One region of the Afipia sp. P52-10 genome, then DNA from elsewhere that is predicted to be linked to it. Evidence: riboswitches for the same ligand, from Rfam matches in the RefSeq annotation. Region 1 holds a riboswitch; each other region holds the start of a gene.
What was found. A riboswitch is a leader RNA that binds a small molecule or an ion and turns the genes downstream of it on or off. The one in region 1 is predicted to bind cobalamin.

Region 1 (5,452 bases):
TTCGCGCGCTCAAAAAAGGGCTGCAACGCTGCGCTATTGCGTTGGTTCTTGTGGCGTGTATGGCGCGCTGGTACGCTTTACTGCGTTCGTGGCCGGGAATCATCGCGTATGCGGTGCTCGCCGCAAAGCTGATGATCGCATCATCCATAATAACAGACGCGTGCAGCCCGCTGCGCCGCGCCGATCTGAAACGCCGAGGCATCAGCAGGGCATGGACAGTTCCACAAGCAGGCCGACCGCGACCGAGCTGTTTTTGATCTTCATGCGGATTGGCTTGACGAGCTTTGGCGGTGGGCTCAGCGGCTGGTTGTTCAGAGAGTTCGTTCAGGCCCGGCGCTGGATCTCCGAAGAGGAGTTCTTGAGCGGCCTGGCGATCTGCCAGACGCTTCCGGGCATCAATGTTTCGAATATGGCGATCTGGATCGGCTACAGGCTGCTGGGAGCCACCGGGGCAATCGCTAGTCTGATTGGCATCATCGTTCCTCCGGCAATCCTGATCATCCTTCTGGCGGTGGTGTTCTCCTCGCTGACCGAGATCCCGTTGTTTCATGCGGCGCTGGTGGGCGCGTCAGCGGCGGCGATCGGGTTGTCGCTGTCGATGGGGATCACAGCCGCTCGGCGGCTTCCCCGCAAGGTGGTGCCGTTATCGATCTCCGCTGCGACGTTTGCGGCGATTGGCGTATTTCATCTTCCGCTGATCTGGGTGGTACTGCTGGCCGGATCCGTCAGCATTGCTCTTACCTTTCTGCTCCATCAGTCCTGACAATGCCGTCGCTTCTCACGAGCCTGCTGCTGATCTTCGTGCCCTTGTCGTTCGTGACGATCGGCGGTGGCCAAACCATCGTTGCCGACGTGCATCGTCAGGTCGTCGATGTCCATCACTGGATGACGGCCTCGCAGTTTCTCGACCTGTTCGCGATCTCGCGGATGGCGCCGGGGCCGGGGTCGCTGCTGGTGACGCTGATCGGCTGGCAAGTCTCGGGATTGGCAGGTGCGATCGTCGCCACCTTCGCGATCTTCACTCCGACCGCGATCATGACATTCTGTATCGCCCGGATCTGGCAGCGCACGCGCGGCGCCAGGTGGCAGGTCATCGTGGAGGCCGGTTTGCGGCCGATCGCGGTCGGCACGATTCTCGCGTCCGTGTACGTGCTGTTGCAAGCGCTCGATGGCGGGTGGCTTGCGAAGGCGATTGCGCTTGCGTCCACCGCCATCCTGCTGGCGACCCCGGTCAATCCGCTGCTCCTGCTCTTCGGCGGCGGCTTGACGTTTGTTGCAGTACAGACGCTCATGCCCATGGTCTGAGCTGAATAACGCAAGGACTGGAACGGATGGGTCTCTCGGCGTGTTGATTGCGGCTCGCGCGGCCGCCATGCGCTTGCCGCGACTGGCGGCCTTGTCATGATCGCGCTAGCTAGAATCACAGCCGCGCAGCGGCCTGCGGCTGGAACAGAGGAAGGAAGCCACACCATGGAGATCACGCGAAATGGTTCGCAGCCGTCGCGCAAGGGGCCGGCGGAATACTTCACCGGCACGGTGCGGATCGATCCGCTGTTCCAGGCTGCGGCTCCCGCGCGGGTCGGTGGTGCGAACGTAACGTTTGAGCCTGGCGCGCGCACTGCTTGGCACACCCATCCGCTCGGGCAGACCTTGATCGTCACAGCCGGTTGCGGCTGGGTCCAGCGTGAAGGCGGTCCAGTGGAAGAGGTCCGGCCAGGCGACGTGGTCTGGTTTCCGCCTGGCGAGAAACACTGGCACGGTGCGACGCCGACGACGGCGATGACGCATGTCGCCATTCATGAAACCCTCGACGGCAAGAACGTCGATTGGCTGGACAAGGTCAGCGACGAGCAATACCGGCGCTGATCGCGCTCATGCGCCGAGCCTCCAGCGGGGATGCCGAGGCATTCGTCGATCAGTTTGCGCACCCGCGCGTATATGATGACAGGCTGTTCGGATCGAGAGCCATCGCGGAGCCTTGATTGAGGCACTGTATAGTCCGCTCGCTGAACGAATCCAGGTTCGGTTGGGCGACGACATTTGGCGTCGGACTGACGATCTGCGTTTGCGGTGACGGCTGTGACAGCGGAGAGGGTTGGGGCAGCGGGATCGGCTGTACCACACCCGTTGACGATGATGTCTGGGCTATCGCAGGACCGCCCAAAAGCGCTGATATTGTCATGCCGGCAAACAATAGCCGTGGCATCGGGATTGGCGTGAGCATGGTGACCTCCGTCCGTTCGAAGAGAAGCCTTGATCGAGGCGCATTGAAGGTGGTCCTCTACTGTGTCGAAACGGCGAAGCCATCCGTGCCGCAAAGCCAACTTATCGTGAAGCGCGTTTGCCTGGTTGGACTCATCTATATTTGATGCTTGCCAATCGCTAGCGCGTTCGTCGCCGGTCTATGCTGAAGTGACGGGGTGCGGTGCCGCATGGGTGTCGTCCGCGTGGTGTGCTCGGTCCTGGAGCGGATAAGGATGACAATGTTGCGATCGATGTCTTTGGTTATCGTTCGGCGCAGCGCTTGTGTTCGCCGCCTTTGATCCGGCGCTGGCTCGCGGTGACCGCGATCATGGGATGGCGTCCTTGCATGCGACAGCCGGTCATGGCGCGCATGCAGGGCGGAGCGGCGGTCGCCACGGCAACGGCCCATACACGCAGCCGTCGTCCGAAGAATTCGACAGCCTACTTTCGAGCAAGCTCAAGAGCATCGGCCGCGGCTGCTGATAGTCGCAAGGGGCTATCCCGACTTTGTCCCACAGGCCGCTGGCCTGTCGATTGACAAGCCATGCAGCGGCTACGTACTGTGCAAACCGACGGTTCCCGCAAGGGATTAATCGGGAATGCGGTGCGGAGCTTGCCTCCAAAGCCGCGGCTGCCCCCGCAACTGTAAGCGGCGAGTGTCTTGCCTTGAATGCCACTGGATTTCATCCGGGAAGGCGGCAGGAGCGACGACCCGCGAGCCAGGAGACCTGCCGTCAGCCATGGTCGCGCGCGGGCGTATCGGTCGGGGTGAATCGATGCGGGCTTTCTCTCTTCGGCATTTGTGTATGCCTGGAAGACGGCCTCTCGCGGTGACGTGTCACGTTTGCCGCGGGTGGGCCTTGTCTCGTTTGTTTGCACGAACATGAATGGTTGTCCGTCTTGCGGTGTCCGCGTGTGGGTTGAGCCATGCGCGGAGAGGATCGCGGAACCTGTCTGACGTAAGGGCCGTCTGACGCAGGTTGTGCGCTTGGGGTTGGAAGATCAATGAGTTGTAAGAGACCTGTGGGTTTGCGGGGCGTTACTTCGCGCATGCTAACGTCGGCAGCGCTGGCGGCCATGCTCACGAGTCCAGTGCTGGCGCAGCGCGCGAGCGAACAGTTGCCGCCGCTGGTGGTTGATAGCGATGCGGTTCGTGACGACAGCAAGGGCTATGTCGTCCGCCGCACCGACACGGCAACCAAGACCGATACGCCGCTGTTGAAGCTGCCGCGGTCGGTCTCCACTGTGACCGCGAAAGAGGTTGAGGACCGCGGTGCGCAGACGGTGCAGGAGGCGTTGAATTACACTGCGGGCGTGAGCACCTATTTTCGCCAAGGCAATCTCACGCGCGAATACAATCGCGTGCGCGGGTTCGAGGCGTTTCAGTTTCTCGACGGGCTGAAGCTGCATGACAGCAGCTGGGGTTATGAGGTTTACGGCTTGGAGCGCGTCGATGTGCTGAAGGGACCGGCCTCCACCCTGTATGGCCAGGGCAGCCCCGGCGGCCTGATCAATCTCACCAGCAAGCGGCCGACCGATACACCGTTTCGCGAGTTCATGCTGCGCACCGGCAGCTACGGACGTCTCGAAGGTGGTTTCGACGTCGGCGGGCCGGTGAATGCAGATAAATCGGTGCTATATCGGCTGGTGGGGCTTGGCCGGTTCGGCGACGGTCAGATCGATTACACCCGCAACGAGCGGGTCTATTTTGCGCCATCGGTGACGGTGCGCAACGACCAGACCAGCCTCACCATTCTCGCGCACTACCAGTACGATCCGAAGCTGACGGTGCTGCAGCCCTTGCCGCGGGTCGGCACCATTCTGCCCGGTGCGAATGGTCAATACATTTCGCGCAAGTTGTTCCTGGGTGAACCGGCCTATCACAACACCTCGAAGGAAACGGCCCGGATCGGCTACGAGTTCAATCATCGCTTCAATGAGGTGTTCTCGTTCCAGCAGAATCTAGCCTATCAGAACATCGACATTCAGCTCAAGGAGGTGCAGAGCCGCGGCGCGCTGGTTGGCAACAGTGTGGTGAGGCAGATGACCTATCAGCCGTACCAGATCGATCTGTTCCAGGTCGATAACCGGCTGAAGGCGGACTTCAACACCGGGCCGTTCCGGCATCACATGCTGTTCGGCGTCGATTACTCGCTCTCGCCGAACGACCAGGGCACGGCGGTCAATCGTGCCTCGCAATATCTCCTGAACCTCTATGACCCCGTCTACGGTCAACCGCTCGCTGCCAATTCGCTCACCCAGAAGCGCTATCAGGTGCAGCGTCAGACTGGCATCTATGTGCAGGATCGAATCGAGGTCGGCGGCTTCACGGTGATCGGCGGCGTACGCGGGGACTGGGCCAGCCTCGACCAAAAGACGAAGGTGCTGAACACGGCCACCGGCCAGTTCAGTGAACCGGACTGGACGCCGAAACGCGACCGCGCCTCGACTGTTCATGGCGGTCTTATTTACGCGTTTCAGTCCGGAGTGGCCCCCTATGTGAGCTACTCGGAATCGTTTGCACCGGTCTCCGGTGCGGACGTCACGGGTAAGCCGTTCGATCCGAGCACCGGCGAGCAAATCGAGGCCGGTATCCGGTATCTGCCACCGCACTTGAACCTGCTCGTCAGCGGTGCGGTGTTCGATATCACCCAGCGCAATCTTTTGACCGTAGACCTGAAGAATCCCGGATTTGCCGTGCAGACCCAGGAAATCCGTGCGCGGGGGGCGGAGATCGAGTTCAAGACCACGAACCTGCATGGGTTCAATGTCGTCGCTGGTTACATTTACCTCGATCCGACCGTGACCAAGACCAACACCGCGGGTGGTGTCGGCAAGGATCCGGCAGGCATGGCGCGGCATCAGGCATCGCTGTGGGGCACGTACACGTTCGATGACGCCACCACGTTGAAGGGCCTGACTGTCGGCGGCGGCGTCCGTTATGTCGGTGCCTCGTTCGGCGATGCGCTGAATACGTTTGCGGTGCCGTCGTTTACGTTGTTCGATGCGACGCTTCGCTATCAGCTTGGCGTGCTCACGGCGTCGCTGGCTGGCTGGGATGTCTCGATCAACGCCAAGAACATTGCCGACAAGCGTTATGTCGGTGTGTGCGAGGATGCATTGAACTGCTACTACGGGGCAGGGCGCATCATCGAAGGCGCCGTGCGCGTGCGCTTCTGAGGCATCATGCGGGATGTATTCGGCGAGA
Region 2 (5,452 bases), on a different contig from region 1:
ACTTCCGATTTGACTTCGCCAATCGACAGGGTCGCCCATTGCGTTTCGCTCGGGCGAAAAATGCCGGTGTCGCGCGTTGGCTGCGGAAGCGCGGTGGCAGTGGTCGGGCCGTTCCGACCGACACCGACGATCCACGCCACGATGAACACCGCCAGCGCCACCAGCACCAGCACGGCAGTCGGGCGAACGAAGCCGCGCTTTGTCCTGGCCGCAGCCTCCAGCGCCACTTCCGTCCCTTCAGTTTTTTCCTGCAAACCCAGCACAGCAACCTTCCAGACCAGTCGTCGCCGCAGCCAGACACCCGTCAGCGCGGCAATTGCGATCTCTTTAGATCGCAATTGCCATGCCAGACCTGCGCGCTTGGAGGGGGAAATTAAATCAGCGGTTTCAGATATTTGCGAGAACCGAGCCGTACGCCGCCGGAGCTAGTTGGCGGATTTCCGCCCATTTGGAGCCACTCGTCGGCGGTCAGCCGCCCACCGTGCACCTCGCCCGAAACGACTCGGACGGAAAGCCGCCAGCCGCACCATAGCCGGAGGGCAGTGCCTGCGGCTTCTGATTCGCCCCCACCTATGTTCGCCCCATCTTGGACATCGGGGACGCGCAAATGATAGTCCACCAGCCGGGCAACGGCTTGGCACTAGTGGCCTGGCGTTGAAAGCTACACGGACCTGAAGGGCAGATTTCGATCAAATGATTTGCGCATGTTCCCTGGGACACCTGACACCGACCATCGCGCGCACCAAACCCTCGCATATTCTCAGTTTGCTGTCGCCGAACCAGGACACACCCCGCATCATCGAATCCGGCAATGCCCAGACACTGCGTTTATCGTTCAACGATATCCGTGAGGCCCTGCCCAACCTGATCGTTCCCAGCACCGCTCTGATCCAACAGATCGTCAGCTTCAGCCGAAGCTGGCCTGCCGAACACCCGTTGCTGATCCATTGCTGGGCGGGCATCAGCCGTTCCAGTGCGGCCGCCTACATCATCGCCTGCGATCGCAATCCCGGTTACGAGGAGACGATTGCGGCAACGCTGCGTGCCCGCGCGCCGTTCGCCACTCCGAATTCGCTGATGATTGCCCTCGCCGACGCGTTTTTCGAGCGCGGCGGCCGCATGGTGGAGGCCATCGAACGCATCGGGCGCGGCGCTGACGCTTTCGAGGGCATGCCTTACACGCTGCCGATCGCCTGGCCGAACTAAGGCTGCGCCGCCCGCTCCTATCCGAGCACCGCAGCAACACCAAGCATGAAGCCGATCTCAAACACCTGCTCGACCGCGCCGAGGATGTCGCCCGTATAGCCGCCGACGAGACGCCGCGCGTGACGGCAGAGCCAGATCACGAGCAAACCACCAAGCGCGAGCCCCACCCCGCCCGCCAACGCGGAAAACGCCAGCAGTGGCAACAATCCCGCCAAGACGATAACCGCACCGAACGCGATTTCTCCCGCACGGATCGGCTGGCCGAGATAGCTCACCTTGGCCGACGCAGGATCTCCAATGTGATCCAAAGTGCGCAAGGCGATCATCGGCGGAAATCGTGCGGCGGTGTGGCATGCGATCAGCGCTGCCGCGCCGACTGGCTCAGCCAACGTCGCCAGCGCGCCGACGCGCAAGGCGATGCCCAATCCGACGGCCAGCACGCCATACACGCCGATGCGGCTGTCCTTCATGATGGCCAGCCGCGACGCCAACGTGGTTCCACCACCAAGGCCATCGGCCGTGTCGGACAACCCGTCTTCGTGCAAAGCGCCTGTCAAAGCAATGCTGGCAGTGGTCGCGAGCAGGGCCGGAACGATACCGCTCCAGACCATCCCGGTGAGAACGAAGATCAGCGCCGAGATGCAACCGACGAAGACACCGACGAGCGGAAAAAACTTCGCCGCCCGCAGCAGCCAGTCCTCGTCGAGCTTGCCCGGTGACCGCACCGGCACGCGCGTCAGAAACTGCACGGCGTTGAGGAAGCTCCGCATCCGTCTTCCTTCAGGAGCCGGCAGGCAATATGTCGGCAAGGTTGGCGACATCGGTCACCAGCCGAGCGGCGGCGCGTAACAGCGGCACCGCAAGCAGCGCACCGGTCCCTTCTCCGAGCCGCAAGCCCAGATCGAGCAGCGGCTCGGCCTGCAGCGCCTCTAGCAGCAAACGATGTCCCTGCTCCGCCGAGCGGTGTGCAAAGATGCAGTAGTCACGCGCTGCCGGGCAGAGCCTTATGGCGACCAGTGCCGCTGCCGTGGCGATGAAACCGTCCACCACAACAGGCCTGCGTTTTGAGGCAGCGCCGATGATCGCGCCGGCCATCATTGCAATCTCCAGCCCGCCAAACTCGACCAAAACACCGAAAGCATCCGCCACCGGCGTTCGTGCGGCAGCACGTTGCAGCACCGCGCGCTTGCGCGCCAGGCCGGCGATATCGTGCCCAGCTCCTTCGCCGATGCAATGATCAAGCGGGACACCTGTCAACCGATGCATGATCAGTGCGGACGATGCCGTGTTGCCGATGCCCATCTCACCGATACACAGAACATCCGTTCCGCCTGCGAGGATGTCGATCGCAATGTCGGCACCCGCCGCGAGCGCCTGGCGCGCCTGCTCGGGAGACATCGCAGGCTCTCGCGCTGCGTTCGCGGTGCCGCGGCGAACCTTCGCTTGAATGAGCTGAGGGTGCGGCTCGAGGTCTGCGGCAACGCCTGCATCGACAACGCGAATGTCCGCCCCACATGCCTTGGCGAAGGCATTGGCGCTAGCACGTCCCGACAGGAACAGCTGCACCATGGCGGCCGTGATGGCCGATGGGTAGCGCGATACGCCGTCCTCGTTGAGACCGTGATCGCCGGCGAACACCACGAGGGTCGCCCGATCGATCCGCGGTTGTGCCGGATGGCTGATCAACCCCAATTGGACAGCGAGCACTTCGATTCGCCCGAGCGAGCCGGGCGGCTTTGCCTTGCCGTCCACCGTCTGGCGCAAGGCTGCTTCCAGGCTTCGATCGACGGGCCCAACCTGCGGATGCTTCCACGCCGGCGGCAGTTCGGTTTCAACACTCATTGCATTCCCCTTCCCGCCCCTTGTGGCAGGAACGGTTGCGGGGTCAAGAGCAGATCGATCCCCCGCGCCGCAGTTGACCTGACAGCGCTTGGCCGATAGCGTCATCGGCGATGGTTCGCTCGTTAAAGGGCGATGAAAAGGGAAGCCGGTGCGGAGAGATCTCAAACCGGCGCTGCCCCCGCAACTGTAAGCGGTGAGTCCAACGCCATAGCCACTGGGAGTCCTGCGTGGGACACTCCTGGGAAGGCGGCAAGTGGGCCGTGACCCGTAAGCCAGGAGACCTGCCATCATCACCAGTGCTTTGGAGGCGTCGGGGCGGGGTGCACCGGACGGGAGCGCAAACGGCACCGCCGACGCGATCCAACAAAGCTCGCAGTCCGCTCCGGCGGACATGACGGAAGCATCTGATGGACCGCGACATCCCCATCGAAAAGGCCGGTGCGCACGATTCACGAGACGGCATCGTCGTTAGCATCTGTACGACATGCCGATCATCTTCGGATGACGGCACGCTCCCGGGACAGGCGCTGTTAGCAGCAACGCGCGCCGCAGTCGGTGAAACCGTCAATGTTACAGTCCGCGCCGTTCAGTGCCTCGGCGTCTGCAAGCGGCCCGCGACCGCCGCAATCACCGCTCCCGACGGCTACACGTTCATCTTCGGCGATCTACAGACGGCAAGCGGAGCCGCTGCCCTCGCCGCCTTCATCGAAGCCTATCCCCGCGCAACGTTTGGGCTGGTCCCCTGGCGTGAGCGCCCCGAGGTGCTGCGCCGCGGTCTGGTCGCCCGTATTCCGCCTGCGATCTGGTCTCCCGAGGATGGCGGGCCGCCCAAATGACCGCTCTGAAAACCACATTGGTCCTGGGTGGCGCTCGCTCCGGTAAATCCACCTTCGCAGAACAGCTCGTTCGCGACAGCGGCCTGCATGCCATCTATATCGCCACGGCAGCCGCTGGCGATGACGAGATGCGCGCGCGCATCGCTCAGCATCGTGCCCAGCGGGGCGATCGCTGGCGGACCGTCGAAGAGCCTCTCGAACTGGCCGCTGCCTGCTCCCGCGAAGGACGCCTCGGCAGTGTCATCCTGGTCGATTGTCTGACGCTCTGGCTTTCGAGTCTGATGCTGGGCGGCCACGACATCGTCTCGCACACCCAACAGCTCTGCGATTGGCTGGAAAACCCGATCTGCCCAACCGTGCTCGTGTCGAACGAAGTGGGCATGGGCCTCGTCCCCGATACGTCGCTTGGCCGGCGTTTTCGCGACGAGCAGGGCCGCCTCAACCAACGAATCGCAGCCTGCGCATCCGACGTCGTCTTCGTCGCCGCAGGCCTGCCGCTGTGGATCAAACGCCAATCGAGGAACTGAATATGACGCGCGTACCTGTCACCGTCCTAACCGGATTTCTGGGGGCCGGAAAAACGACATTGCTGCGGTCGCTCCTGACCCAAACGGACGGAAAGAAGATCGCGGTGATCGTCAATGAATTCGGCGATGCCGGTTTCGACGGCAGTCTCATCGAAGATTGCGGATCGAAGGCCTGCGCGGACGGCGACATCGTCGAGCTCAAGAACGGTTGCATCTGCTGCACCGTCGCCGATGATTTCATCCCGACGATGGACAAGCTGCTCTCGCGCGACCGCACGCTCGATGCGATCGTCATCGAGACCTCGGGCCTTGCCCTCCCGCAACCGCTCTTGAAGGCCTTTGCTTGGCCCGCCGTCCGCACTCGTGCGACCGTCGATGGCGTGGTGACGGTGGTGGATTCGCTGGCGCTGTCAGAAGGTCGGGTCGTTCTCGATGAAAGCGCGCTGGAGGCGCAACGTGAAACCGATCCCTCGCTGGATCACGAAGACCCGATCGAGGAAGTGTTCGAGGATCAACTCGCCTGCGCGGACCTGATCGTTCTGTCGAAGACGGACCTCGTCGCGGCCGACGTCCTGAAGGATATCGAAACCCGCCTCTCCCGTATCGTGCGTCCCGGCGTCCGGATCGTCCGGTCGAAGGGCGACGTCGCGCCGGAGGTTCTGATCGGATTGGGTGCGGAGGCGGAGTCCGATATGGCAGCGCGGCAAGGTCATCACGGCGAGGAAGAAGAGCATGACCACGATGACTTCGAGAGCATCGTTGTCACAGCCCCGGCGTCCGACTCGCTCGAAACGGTCCGGCAGAAGATTGCGTCCGCCATCGCGCTCCCCGGTATCCTGCGCATCAAGGGACACACGCGCGTCAAGGACAAGCCCGCCTCGGTGGTGGTGCAGGCCGTCGGTGACCGCGTCGAACTGTCCTTCGCCCGCCCCGACGTCCGGACGTCAGAGCATCTCGTGGTCATTGGTTTGAAGGGCTTCGACCATAAGGCCGTCCAGCAGACTCTCACGAGCTGACCGCAGCCATGCACCTCAAGCTCGC
Region 3 (5,452 bases), on a different contig from region 1:
TTGCCAACAACCCAGAGGTTTTCTCTGGAGGGCTCTCGAGGACTAAAACCATTAAAAGCCTGGCCCCCCCATGGGAGCGAGAAACGAGGCAGGTTCCAGCCTTGACAGCAGACCTTCTTTTGATTGTTATGTTATAACATAACATCAACAAGAGCTCACCCGTGAATGCACGCCTGCGCGCGCTCAACAGACTGTTCGACAAACATGAGAAAACTACCCGTCACCGTGCTGTCCGGCTTCTTGGGATCTGGGAAGACGACGCTTCTGAATCACGTTCTGAACAACCGGAAAGGCCTGAAGGTCGCGGTTCTCGTCAACGACATGAGCGAGGTGAACATCGACGCCGACCTCGTCCGCGATGGTGGTGCGAACCTTTCCAGGACTGACGAGAAGCTTGTGGAGATGACCAATGGCTGCATCTGCTGTACCTTGCGCGAGGACCTGCTGAAGGAGGTGCGCGCGCTGGCGGAGGATGCGCGCTTCGACTATCTGCTGATCGAATCGACCGGCATCTCTGAGCCGTTGCCCGTCGCGGCGACCTTCGACTTTCGTGACGAAGCCGGACAGAGTCTCGCCGATGTCGCGCGCCTCGATACGATGGTGACAGTGGTCGATGCGGTGAACCTGTTGAAGGATTACGCCTCGACCGATTTCCTCAAGCAGCGCGGCGAAGCGCTGGGCGACGACGACCGGCGTACGCTCGTCGATCTCCTCGTCGAGCAGATCGAATTCGCCGATGTGGTGATCCTCAACAAGGTCGGCGATGCGACCCCTGCACAGCGCGATGCAGCGCGCAAGATCATTCGTGCGCTGAATCCGTCTGCCGACTTGATCGAAACCAGCTATTCGAAGGTGCCGCTCGAACGCGTGCTGGACACGGGTCGTTTCGATTTCGAGAAGGCGCAGGCGAATCCGCTTTGGTACAAGGAGCTCTATGGCTTCGCCGACCATGTTCCGGAGACCGAGGAGTACGGCATCCGGAATTTCGTCTACCGCGCGCAGCGTCCGTTCGAACCGGAGAAGCTGCATCGTTTTTTGCGTGAGAGTTGGGGCGGGGTGATCCGAGCCAAGGGCCATTTCTGGATTGCGACGCGTCCGGACTGGGTGGGCGAACTCAGCCAGGCCGGCGCGATCGTCAAGACTGAAGGAATGGGATTCTGGTGGGCGAACATTCCCGTGGAGCGCTGGCCCAGCGATCCATACTGGCGCCAGACGTTGAAGAAGAATTGGAACGCGCTTTACGGTGATCGCCGCCAGGAGATCGTCTTCATCGGCACGGATATGGATGAACAGGCCATCCGCGCGCGGCTCGATGCATGCCTCGTCGCGGGGGAGCCCGGGATGAACATCAAGGCGTGGTCGAAGCTCAGCGATCCGTTTCCGAAATGGCGCCGCGCTGACGAAGCGGCCTGATCGACGAACGTTGCGATGGCCCATGCGATCCGGCGGATCTCAGCGTGGGCCATTTGCGATGTCTCTAAATTATCACACACCGCCGCGCTGCGCTCGCACTGTCTCCGCGGGCGTTTGACAGGTTAAAGTCGATTACCTATAGTCCGTCGCGACGGTTCCCCTTGGGGATTAAACGGGAACGCAGAAGCCGAACGCTCCGACACTGAGCACACGGCGATGCTGCGGCTGCCCCCGCAACTGTGAGCGGTGAATCTATCGCCAAAAGGCCACTGGAAAGGACCTTTCCGGGAAGGCGGCGGTGGATACTGATCCGTGAGCCAGGAGACCTGCCGTCGGACGTGGTCACACGCGAGCATATCGATCGGGGTGCGTCGGTAGGTGCCGAATCCGCTGTCTGTCACAGTGGTGAAGGACTTCGTTCGCGGTGACGTGCCACACGCTGCCGCTGAGGTCCTTATTGTTATGTCTTTTCATCATCTGCCGAAGGCGCGACGACTTCTGTTGTCGGCGTCATGCTTTGCGCTTTTGACCGCCGGCGTTTCGCCGGTGTTTGCACAACAACCCGAGCCATCAAACGTGCTGCCGACGATCGTCGTCAGCCCGACCGGCTTGCCGACGCCGCAAGACCAGGTGGCAAGCTCCGTCACCGTTATCACCGCCGAGGAGATCGAGCGTGATCAGCGCAGGACCGTGCCGGATGTGCTCGCCACGGTGCCGGGACTCAACATCGTGCAGGCCGGTGGCGCTGGCAGTCAGACCTCAATTTTCATGCGCGGCACCAACTCCAATCATACCAAGGTGCTGATCGATGGCATCGACGTCAGTGATCCGAGCAATCCCAATCGCTCGTTCGACCTCGGCCAGCTGCTGACCACCGACATTGAGCGCATCGAGGTTCTGCGCGGACCTCAGAGCGGCCTCTATGGTGCGGATGCGATCGGCGGGGTGATCTCGATCACCACCAAGCGCGGCAAAGGTCCGGCGAAGGTGACCGGACTGCTGGAAGGAGGCTCGTTCGGCACGTTCAACCAGGCGGCGGGCCTCAGCGGTTCACAATCAAACTTTGACTATGCCTTCAATGTTTCGCATTTTCGGTCGACCAATATACCGGTGACGCCGCCGAACCTGCTACCGCCGGGGCGGCGCGCGATCGGCGACGCCTATGACAACGTGACCGCATCGACGAAGCTCGGTCTCGACATCAGCGACAGCTTCCGCCTCAACTATGTCGGCCGTTACACCGAAGGCGAGCTGAGATACACAGGCGACGAGTTCCTGCCGCCGACATATGCGGGCGTTCCGAGCGGAGTGCAGAGCAGCCGTCACGTCAAACAGTTCTTTACCCGTGGCGAGGCTGTGTGGACGGGATTCGACGGGCGGTTCACGAACTACTTCGGCGTGAACTACACCGACCACTGGAACGAGAACAAGCTCACTCCGACATCCATTCCGACGGTCGACACCGGCACGCGCACGAAAGTCGATTGGCGCGGTGTCGCCCTGCTGATGCCGGGGCAGACGCTGGTCACGGGTGCCGAGCATGAGATTGAAACGATGCATGCGTCGGCGGTGAAGGCCGACAATTCGAACACCGGCGTTTATGCCCAGTTGCAATCGCAATTTTCCGAGCGCTTCTTCGTGGTCAGCAATGTGCGGCACGATATCAACGAACGTTTCGGAGATGCGACCACATTTCGTGTTGCGCCGGCGGTGATCCTGCCGGTGACGGAAACCAAGCTGAAAGCGAGTTACGGTTCGGGCTTCAAGGCGCCGACCCTCAATCAGCTCTTTGTCGATTTTCTCCCGACCTTCGTGGCGAACCCGAACCTCCGGCCGGAGAAGAGTCTGGGTTATGACGTCGGATTCGAGCAGCCGGTGTTCAACAATCGTCTGCGCTTGGGCGCGACCTATTTTCACAACGACATCACGGATCTGATTTCCGGCACGGGGATCGTGACCACGGTGCCCTATGTGGTGCGTACCAACGTCAACGTCGGCAAGGCGGAGACGTCGGGTGTCGAGGCGTTCGTCACGATCAGACCGGCCGACCGGCTGTGGCTCCGAGCCGATTACACCTATACGAAGGCCATCGACGCGATGACCGATCTCGAACTGCTGCGGCGGCCGCGTCACAAGGCGAGCGTTACCGCGTCGTGGAATCCGATCGATCCGCTGACCGTCTCGGCGACGGTGTTGCATGTCGGTTCGTGGATCGACGGCAATCGCGACTTCTCGATTCCGCGGCTCACCGCGCCGGGCTTCACGATCGTCAACCTGGCGGGGGATTATCGACTCAACGAATATGCGAAAGTCTTCGCCCGCATCGACAACCTGTTTGACGAACGCTACGAAGATCCGACCGGATTCCTACGGCCCGGCTTTGCAGTCTATGGCGGCGTTCGCTTGACGAATTGAGCCCGTGACACGCATGCAATTTCTTGGCGCCATCGATGCACCGGGCGACAGGAGTTTTCAAGCTTCGATCGGTGCCGGATGCCGCCGATCATTCGCCTTCTGATGGACGTCAATGAAACATAGAAAATCTCTTCTGGCTGCGGCGCTATGCTGTATTCCGCTGGCGGTCGCAAATGAAAGAGCATCCGCGCAATCGACGCAGACCCTGTCCGAGGTCGTGGTGACTGCGGACCGGACACCCAGCCCGCTGGAACGAACCGGCAGTGCTATCAGTGTGGTGGACGGTGCTACGCTTGCGACCACGAACTCCGCTTCGCTGGTCGACGCACTTCGCAGTGTGCCCGGTATCGATGTGAGCGAGACGGGAGGGCCGGGGGGAACGACGAGCGTTCGCCTGCGTGGAGCGAACACCGGGCAGACATTGGTGCTGATTGATGGCGTGCGCGCCAACGATCCGTCCAATGCGAGTGGCGATTTCGATTTCTCGATGTTTGCGCCTGGCTCGATCGAACGAATCGAGGTGCTGCGCGGCCCGCAGAGTGCGCTTTACGGCTCCGATGCGATCGGCGGTGTGGTCAATATCATTACGCGCAAGGGAAGCGGCCCTGCACGGGCCAGCGCGACGATCGAAGGCGGCAGCTACGGCACGGCGTCCGGCATGGGCGCCATATCCGGATCGCAAGGGCCGTGGTCGTATGCGGTGAACGGCGCGTTGCAGCGGAGCGATGGATTCTCGCGCTATGGCTACCGCATTCCGTCGATCGAGGCGCGCTTCCCAAATCTCGAGCGCGATGGATATGGCAGGATCGCAGGCTCGGCGCGGGTAGGATACGATGCGGGTGAGGGCGTTCGTTTCGATGCCGGTATCCTGTCATCCTACCTGAAGTCCGACTACGACGCGGCGACTGGCGCCTTTCCCGATACGCCGTCGGTGTCGACGCGCTGGTTCAGCCAGGCGAACGCCCGCACTGCGTTCGACACGTTCGACGGGCGCTGGACCCACAGCTTGAATGTGTTTGCCAATCGTAACGAGCGCAGTTTTGACGAAACGACGTATCGCATCAACATGCTGCCCGCAAACACGACGCGCATCATCTCCGATTTCACCGGCGATCGTGTGGGCGCCGAATATCAGGCGACGTTGCGGATGGATCAGTTCGGCTCGCTGGTCTACGGCGCGAAAGCCGAACATGAAACAGCGGCGACATTTGCGACCAATCGGTCGCCGGTGCCCGGACCGCGAAATGCCACACTCGATGCAAAGCAGGATACCCGTTCGCTGTTTGCGCTTTGGCAGGTGCCGATCGGCGAGCGGCTGAACGTCACCGCTGGCGGACGTGTCGATGACGTCGCGAATGTGGCTCGTTTCGCGACCTGGCGCACAACGGCCGCTTACGCGATTCATGAAACCGGGACCAAGCTGCGCGCCAGCGCGGGAACAGGTGCGAAGGCGCCGACACTGTTCCAACTCTACGCTCCAATCTATGGCAACCCCAACCTCAATCCGGAGGAGAGCTTCGGTTACGATGCCGGCATTGACCAGAGCCTGTTCGGCGGCCGGCTCAATGTTTCGCTCACCGGGTTTGCGAACAGCTTCCGGGATCTGATCGAATTCGACACTGCA

Region 2: linked by a shared signal. The riboswitch ahead of X566_RS16360 (DUF1636 domain-containing protein) and the one ahead of X566_RS14115 (TonB-dependent siderophore receptor) in region 1 are both predicted to bind cobalamin.
Region 3: linked by a shared signal. The riboswitch ahead of X566_RS16420 (TonB-dependent siderophore receptor) and the one ahead of X566_RS14115 (TonB-dependent siderophore receptor) in region 1 are both predicted to bind cobalamin.

What each region holds. Positions count from the first base shown of each region.
Region 1 is NZ_AZSJ01000003.1:2,729,979-2,735,430, forward strand. Features, by position in the region: gene X566_RS14095 (chromate transporter) at 1-763, shown strand, start outside; gene X566_RS14100 (chromate transporter) at 766-1,305, shown strand; gene X566_RS14105 (cupin domain-containing protein) at 1,471-1,866, shown strand; cobalamin riboswitch at 2,801-2,995, shown strand; gene X566_RS14115 (TonB-dependent siderophore receptor) at 3,322-5,424, shown strand; gene fhuF (siderophore-iron reductase FhuF) at 5,431-5,452, shown strand, end outside.
Region 2 is NZ_AZSJ01000004.1:323,177-328,628, forward strand. Features, by position in the region: gene X566_RS16340 (efflux RND transporter periplasmic adaptor subunit) at 1-221, opposite strand, end outside; gene X566_RS16345 (tyrosine phosphatase family protein) at 694-1,206, shown strand; gene X566_RS16350 (adenosylcobinamide-GDP ribazoletransferase) at 1,224-1,976, opposite strand; gene cobT (nicotinate-nucleotide--dimethylbenzimidazole phosphoribosyltransferase) at 1,987-3,048, opposite strand; cobalamin riboswitch at 3,143-3,352, shown strand; gene X566_RS16360 (DUF1636 domain-containing protein) at 3,456-3,884, shown strand; gene cobU (bifunctional adenosylcobinamide kinase/adenosylcobinamide-phosphate guanylyltransferase) at 3,881-4,411, shown strand; gene cobW (cobalamin biosynthesis protein CobW) at 4,414-5,427, shown strand; gene cobN (cobaltochelatase subunit CobN) at 5,436-5,452, shown strand, end outside.
Region 3 is NZ_AZSJ01000004.1:339,486-344,937, reverse strand. Features, by position in the region: gene zigA (zinc metallochaperone GTPase ZigA) at 205-1,413, shown strand; cobalamin riboswitch at 1,549-1,762, shown strand; gene X566_RS16420 (TonB-dependent siderophore receptor) at 1,990-3,828, shown strand; gene X566_RS16415 (TonB-dependent siderophore receptor) at 3,941-5,452, shown strand, end outside.